2 regions of the Mesobacillus sp. MER 48 genome follow, and region 2 is predicted to be linked to the other one. Evidence: predicted binding sites of a transcription regulator. Region 2 holds the regulator's gene; the other holds the start of a gene.

Region 1 (3,193 bases), 640 kb from region 2:
GGTCGTCATCCGCAAAAATTCCTTCCTCGGTCATCTTGGCAGGAAGAATGCCTTCGTTCACGCCAATCACAAAAGCCACCTTTACATCGGCAAGCCTTGTTTTTTCTATGTCGGCAACCAGTACCTGGTCAATTGCCGGAGGAATCAGCGAAAACCTCAGTGACTCAAAACCAGCATCAAGGATGGAAACGAATTGCTTCGGTGCCACCTTGCTGTCACCCAGCATTTCGACGAACTGGTCAAGGAGATTGATCACGGCATTCCAGGCCTGCTCGTGCTCCCTTGCGTCAATCAGCCTTCCTTCCTGCTCCGCATATATTCTCCATGCTTCGAGCTTGGCGGGAATATCGAGCTCCTCCAGGAAGAGATAAACCGCTTCAGAAAGCTTTCTGCCTGTGTCAGCACGTTTCAGGCGCCGGGCCATTCGCAGAAGCGGTGAAGTAATTAACTGCTTCAAGTCATTCAGTTCCTGTTCAATCTTCTTCTCAGCATCCGTCTGGGCCACACTGTCATACTCGAGCCCCCGAATTCTCCGATATTTCCAGCGGTCTTTTCTCGTCCATTTATCTCCCTGGATCCCATATGCAAGCACATAGTTCTCCAGGATATCCATCTGTTCACGCACCCTGTTCAGGTCAGCACCCTCAGGGAACAGCAGGTCTGTCTTTACAGCCCGGAAAATCGGCTCATACCGCCAGTTCCCCAGGACCGTCTCCAGGCTTGAACGGACAAGCTCGATCAATGGATGGTGGAGCATATTCCGTTTCTGGTCGATAAAGAATGGAAGTCCGTAGTCTTCAAAAATGGTTTCCAGTACTTCACGGTATTCGCTTCCCCTCATCAAGACAGCGATATCGCGATAGCGGTATCCATCATCCCGTGCCAGGCCAATGATTTTTCTGGCAACTCCTTCAAGCTCGGAACGTCTGTTGGCTGCCTGTGCGATATGGATTGACGCCTCGCCTGAATACGGTACAGCCGGCCTTGAATCGAATTCCCTTTCAAGATGCTTCAGGGATTCATCCTGCCAGCGCCGCTGTTCAGACAGCACGACATTATCTTCTAGCTCATAGCCTTTTGTCCTTATCATGTCATAGAGTGTTTGGCAGGTCTCTCCTGTCAGCCTGAATAAATGAAGTTCATCAGGCTGTTCATGCTTGAAATCCCTGTCAACCGGGAGTGCGATTGTCACTCTTTTGGAGGAGGCAATCAGCTGATCAATGATCATGAGTTCAAGCGGCGTGAAACTATAAAAACCATCAATGTATACTTCCGCATTTTTCAGATAGTCAGAAGCCGGGATCTTTTCGGCAAGCAGCTTGAAATAATCCTCGGAATCTATATATTTACCAAACAATTCATCTTCGAACTGGCGATAAACCAGCTCCAGGTCGTGGATCTTATCATGTAATGCCTTGTTTCCTCCGGAGCCTTCAGCCATTTTTCCGGCAAGTTCTTCCGGATTGATGGCATAGCGTTTGAACTCGATCAGCATTTGCTCCATCTGCTGGATAAAACCATTTTTATCCGCAGCTTTCTGGAAGATTTTCAGGTCCTCTTTTTTGTCTTCAATGATTTTGCGGATCATCATACTGATCCCGACGCTGTCCAAATGCTGGCGTATGTATCCTCCCGTTTCCTGAAGCACTCTCCACGCCAGGCGCGGGAAGCTGTATACCTGTGCCCTGATCATTCCACCAAGGTCAGGATCTGTGGATAATCTGTATTCTGACAGGAAAGACATTTGTTCCGGCACAAGATAGACAATCGGATCTCCTTGAGGATCCGAAACAAGCCTGTCCTTCATTTCCTTCATGATCAGCTCGGTTTTCCCGCTGCCCGAGCGCCCCAGTACTAAACGTACAGACATCTGACTTCCCCTTTCTTCTAGTAAAATAACAATCTTCCAAGCCTAACTTTTTTGCTTTCACGACGTGCACTGTGCCTGTTTTTTATTTGTAAGGACATTGGAGCCATCGTTGATCCAAGTACTATGTTCAAAAAAGCAATAATCTATGAAATCAGCCACCTGCTAAAGTCGAAAAAGGCGCTTCTCTCACATGCGCCTTTTGTCTGCCAAACAATTGTTCTGTATGTATCCTATTATACCTTTTTCACAGGCCGATTTGGAAGCAAAGAGCCCGTTAATTTTTCCCATAGTGCATGACCTTCTTGAGTGCAAATGAACAACCATCATCGGACGGGGAATCTGCATATATTGTATGTGGCAGGTGATGAAAATGAAATCGATAAGCTTTTTTCAAAAAGCTTCCATCCTACTGACGCTGAGCGCCATTATGGTCGCCAGCAATATCTATACATTGATTCCCGTTTATTCGGTGGTATCGGATAGCCTTAGGATACCAGAATCTCATGTTGTTCTTGCAGGCGGGCTATTCACCTTTCTTTATGCCTGCGGTCTCCTCTCGTTCGGACCAGCATCGGATTATACAGGCCGGAGGAAGATCCTCGTGTTCGGTTTGCTGGCCTCCGCTATTGCCACCTGTGGTGTCGGTTTTTCTGCCGGGTCCCTCAGCCTTTGGATCACTCGTTCTCTGCAAGGTTTGACTCTGGCTACATTTGCTTCGGTTGCCTTTGCCTATTCATATGATCTGTTCACTGCCCGGCAGAGAACCATCCTTGTGGTCCTGATCAACACTGGCTTTTTGATTGCCGGCATCTTCGGCCAGGTCGCCAGTGCCTTCCTGGCTGAAACTTTTTCCTGGAATGCCGTCTTCTATTTCTTTGCTGCCGTTTATTTAATTCTGTTTTCTTTTGCTTTTTTCCTGCTGAAAGAATCGCCGGTACAGCCCTTCGAACGAAAACCGCTGGGGATGATATTTTTTCAATTATTAAAAGAGCCGCGGTTGATGAAGTGTTATATCATCACCTTTTCGCTCCTGTTTGCGATCATCGCCTTCTACGATGCGATTGGCCGTTTCTTTGCCGGACCTGCATCTGACCTTTTGCTGATCCGCCTGGTAGGATTGATTGGTGCCATCCTATCACTATTCACCGGGACATTGATGGACAGATGGGGTGCACTGAAGACGCTGATGTTCGGGCTGGCAATCGGCTCCACGAGTGCGTTCACCCTGCTGTTCCTGCACACAGCCAGCGCCCTGATCATTCTCTCCATATTTTTTGTTTCATCCATCTCACTAGTCATCCCCACCGTCATTACACTAATTGG
Region 2 (3,193 bases):
AGAATATCTCGAGTTTTTTGCGTATGGTCTATCGATCTTCCTGAAGAACGACGAAGGGATTTTCTGGCTTGAAGAGAATGAAGTTCAGTCTTCACTAGTCATCATGCCTCGCCTGGTAGAGGACATTCTGAAAAAAGAAGTTTTTGCACAAAATATTCCGTTTGTATTTTCATCAGCAACTTTATCCCAGGCAGGGGACTTCAACTATATAGCGAAGAGTCTTGGTATTGAAAAATATACTTCCTTCACGGTTGAATCACCGTTTGATTATCAAGAGCAAATGGAAATTAAAGTCCATGTCCAGGATGCTGAAAATCAAAAATGGGAGAAAATAGGTGCTGATCTGCGGGCTTCAAGCGGAAGCTCCCTGGTTTTGTTTTCTTCCATGCAGGAAATGGAAAGGTTCAGAGTATGGTCCAATCAACAGGAGTGGGATTTTGACATCCTGTTTGAAGGCGACCGTGAGATTAGTGAAACCGTAAAAGACTTCCAGAATGTCAAAAGCACTGTACTTTGCTCATACAGTTTATGGGAAGGACTTGATGTCCCCGGTGAATCATTGACCCAGGTCATTATTGCTTCATTGCCATTCCCGCCTCATGATCCGGTCTTCCAGGCAAAAAGGAAGCATGCGGCCAACCCTTCTGCAGAAGTAGACGTACCATATATGCTGCTTCGGTTACGACAGGGAATAGGCCGGTTGATCAGGAGCAGCCAGGACGAAGGTATCGTCCATTTATGGCTTACTGGTAAGCAAAAAGCAGAATTTATGGAAGAAATAACAGCAGTGCTTCCTGTTAGTGACATTCATTAGTATAGAAAAAATCCCGAAAGGCCCAAGCCTTGCGGGATTTTTTTGCTGAAATTAGTCTACGCATCCGCACTTTCTATCATCGCGGTCACGATCATTCTCATCCTGAGCACCAGCAACCAGGTCGTTGATGATGCAACGACGGACAGCAAGGCAAAGATCTTCAAAATCAATTGTCGCCCTTACCTGGCTGTTGTTGCGGTTAGGGTAAAAGACTCCTGCTGCAAAGTTATTATTTTGATTGGATCTCATTCGAGATTAAACGTCTTCCATAGCTAAAATACACGATATTTTATTCGGAAAGGGACAAGTTGTCAGGGTTTGTACCTACTTTGGAAAGAAATATGCTTTTTCATAGAACATTTAAAGAATGAAAGTTTAATAGAACGAAAAAAAAGCAAGCGGAGTCCGCTTGCTTTTTAGTGCATATGACGGTATACACCAATGACTTTACCAAGAATCGATACATTCCGAAGGATAATCGGTTCCATTGATGAATTTTCCGGCTGGAGCCTGAAATAGTCCTTCTCCTTGAAGAAACGTTTAACAGTTGCTTCGTCATCCTCAGTCATTGCTACTACAATGTCTCCATTATTGGCTGTCTTTTGCTGCTTGACGATTACATAATCCCCATCCAGGATACCAGCCTCTATCATACTGTCACCCATGATTTCGAGCATGAAAACCTGCTCATCATGAGGAACAAGGCGGTCTGGAAGCGGGAAGTATTCTTCAACATTCTCAATAGCCGTGATTGGCATACCGGCTGTTACTTTACCGACAACAGGCACGTTGACAACATTATATTTAGGGATACGGTTTTCCTCTTCGATTTCCAGTATTTCAATTGCACGCGGTTTTGTTGGATCGCGTCTGATCAGCCCTTTGCTTTCGAGCCTTGCAAGGTGGCCGTGTACCGTAGAACTTGATGCTAGTCCAACTGCTTCGCCGATTTCACGTACGGATGGCGGATATCCTTTTTTCTTGACTTCACCTTTTATGAATTCAAAAATATCTTGTTGCCGCTTTGATAACTTTGTCATATTCACGCACCTCGTATATTTTCTTGTCCTAATTATACCATGTCTATTTGATAGATACAAACATAAGTTCGAATTTTGAGTTGACACAAAACAAATGTTCGTATTATAATAAAAAGCAAATAGGCGAACATATATTCGTTAGGAGTGTCGATTATGAAAAGACTATGGGAAAACTATTCTTACGCTTTAATCCTTCTTGCTGTCAGCCTGATTTTTTCGCTGGTGGCAAAAGCAAATTTACATAATGAGGATGCATACATAACTGTTACTATAGAAGAAGGGCAGTCACTATGGGAGATTGCAGAGACTTACGCCAGTGAACATCGCTTATCGAAAAATGAATTCGTGAGCTGGGTAGAAAAGGAAAATGGGATTGTTGGAGAAAGGGTTTTTCCGGGAGATGAACTTGTCATCCCGGTGACGGCTGAATATCTGGAGCCAACACAGATTGCCGGGGCTGAAAGATAATTTGTACATAGAATTAGGTGACAGCATGAAAGCGATTATTTATTGCCGGGTAAGTACCACGAAAGAAACGCAGGAAACTTCGCTTGCAAGGCAGGAGGAAGAATTGCTCCGCCTTGCAGAACATTATGGATTTGAAGTGATGAACATCATCAAGGAACAAGCCAGCGGGTATGACCTTGAAAGGGACGGGATCCTTGAACTGCTGGAGCTGATAAAGGACAAGTCAGTCGGTGCCGTATTGATTCAGGATGAGACTAGACTTGGCAGGGGTAATGCAAAGGTTGCTATTCTCCATTGCATATTAAAGGAGAACGTTAAGTTATACAGCATCTCTCACAGCGGGGAACTTCAGCTTTCTGAATCGGATTCCATGGTGCTCCAGATTGTCAGTATGGTAGAAGAATATCAGAGGAAGATCCATAATATAAAGATTAAACGCGGAATGAAACGCGCGGTTGAACATGGATACAAGCCTCAGCGCAATCTCAAAAATCAGGGCGAGCATTCCGGCAGGGAACGTAAAGATATGCCGATAGCAGAGATTGTCAGGCTGCGGAATAATGGCCTTACTTTTGCTGAAATTGCCGCTACTCTGAAAGGATTTGGCTACAATGTATCCAAGGCTACAGTGAATCGACGATATCTTGAATATATAGAATCAAATGAGGAATGAGGCTCCTTTCTTGTAAAACTAGAAAAAATTTAGTAAGATGTCATTTGACGTAATTTTTTACACAAAGGAGCTTTACAATGCTATCAAGTGATAAAATTGCTAGAATCAATGAACTGGCAAGGAAAGCAAAAACATCAACGCTGACTGAAGAGGAAGCAAAGGAACAGACAAAGCTTCGCGCCGAGTATCTCCAGTCAT

What was found. The regulator LexA, encoded in region 2, represses DNA repair genes until DNA is damaged. The targets are predictions, from matches to a motif close to CGAACATATGTTCG.
Region 1: addB (helicase-exonuclease AddAB subunit AddB) is a predicted target of LexA. The motif match lies at 2,078-2,091, and genes of this name have one in related genera.

What each region holds. Positions count from the first base shown of each region.
Region 1 covers NZ_JAMAUR010000002.1:32,466-35,658, reverse strand. The annotation lists gene addB (helicase-exonuclease AddAB subunit AddB) at 1-1,870, opposite strand, end outside; gene M3593_RS06460 (MFS transporter) at 2,241-3,193, shown strand, end outside.
Region 2 covers NZ_JAMAUR010000002.1:670,999-674,191, forward strand. The annotation lists gene M3593_RS09550 (ATP-dependent DNA helicase) at 1-814, shown strand, start outside; gene M3593_RS09555 (hypothetical protein) at 866-1,063, opposite strand; gene lexA (transcriptional repressor LexA) at 1,231-1,854, opposite strand; gene yneA (cell division suppressor protein YneA) at 2,008-2,322, shown strand; gene M3593_RS09570 (YneB family resolvase-like protein) at 2,348-2,995, shown strand; gene M3593_RS09575 (DUF896 domain-containing protein) at 3,073-3,193, shown strand, end outside.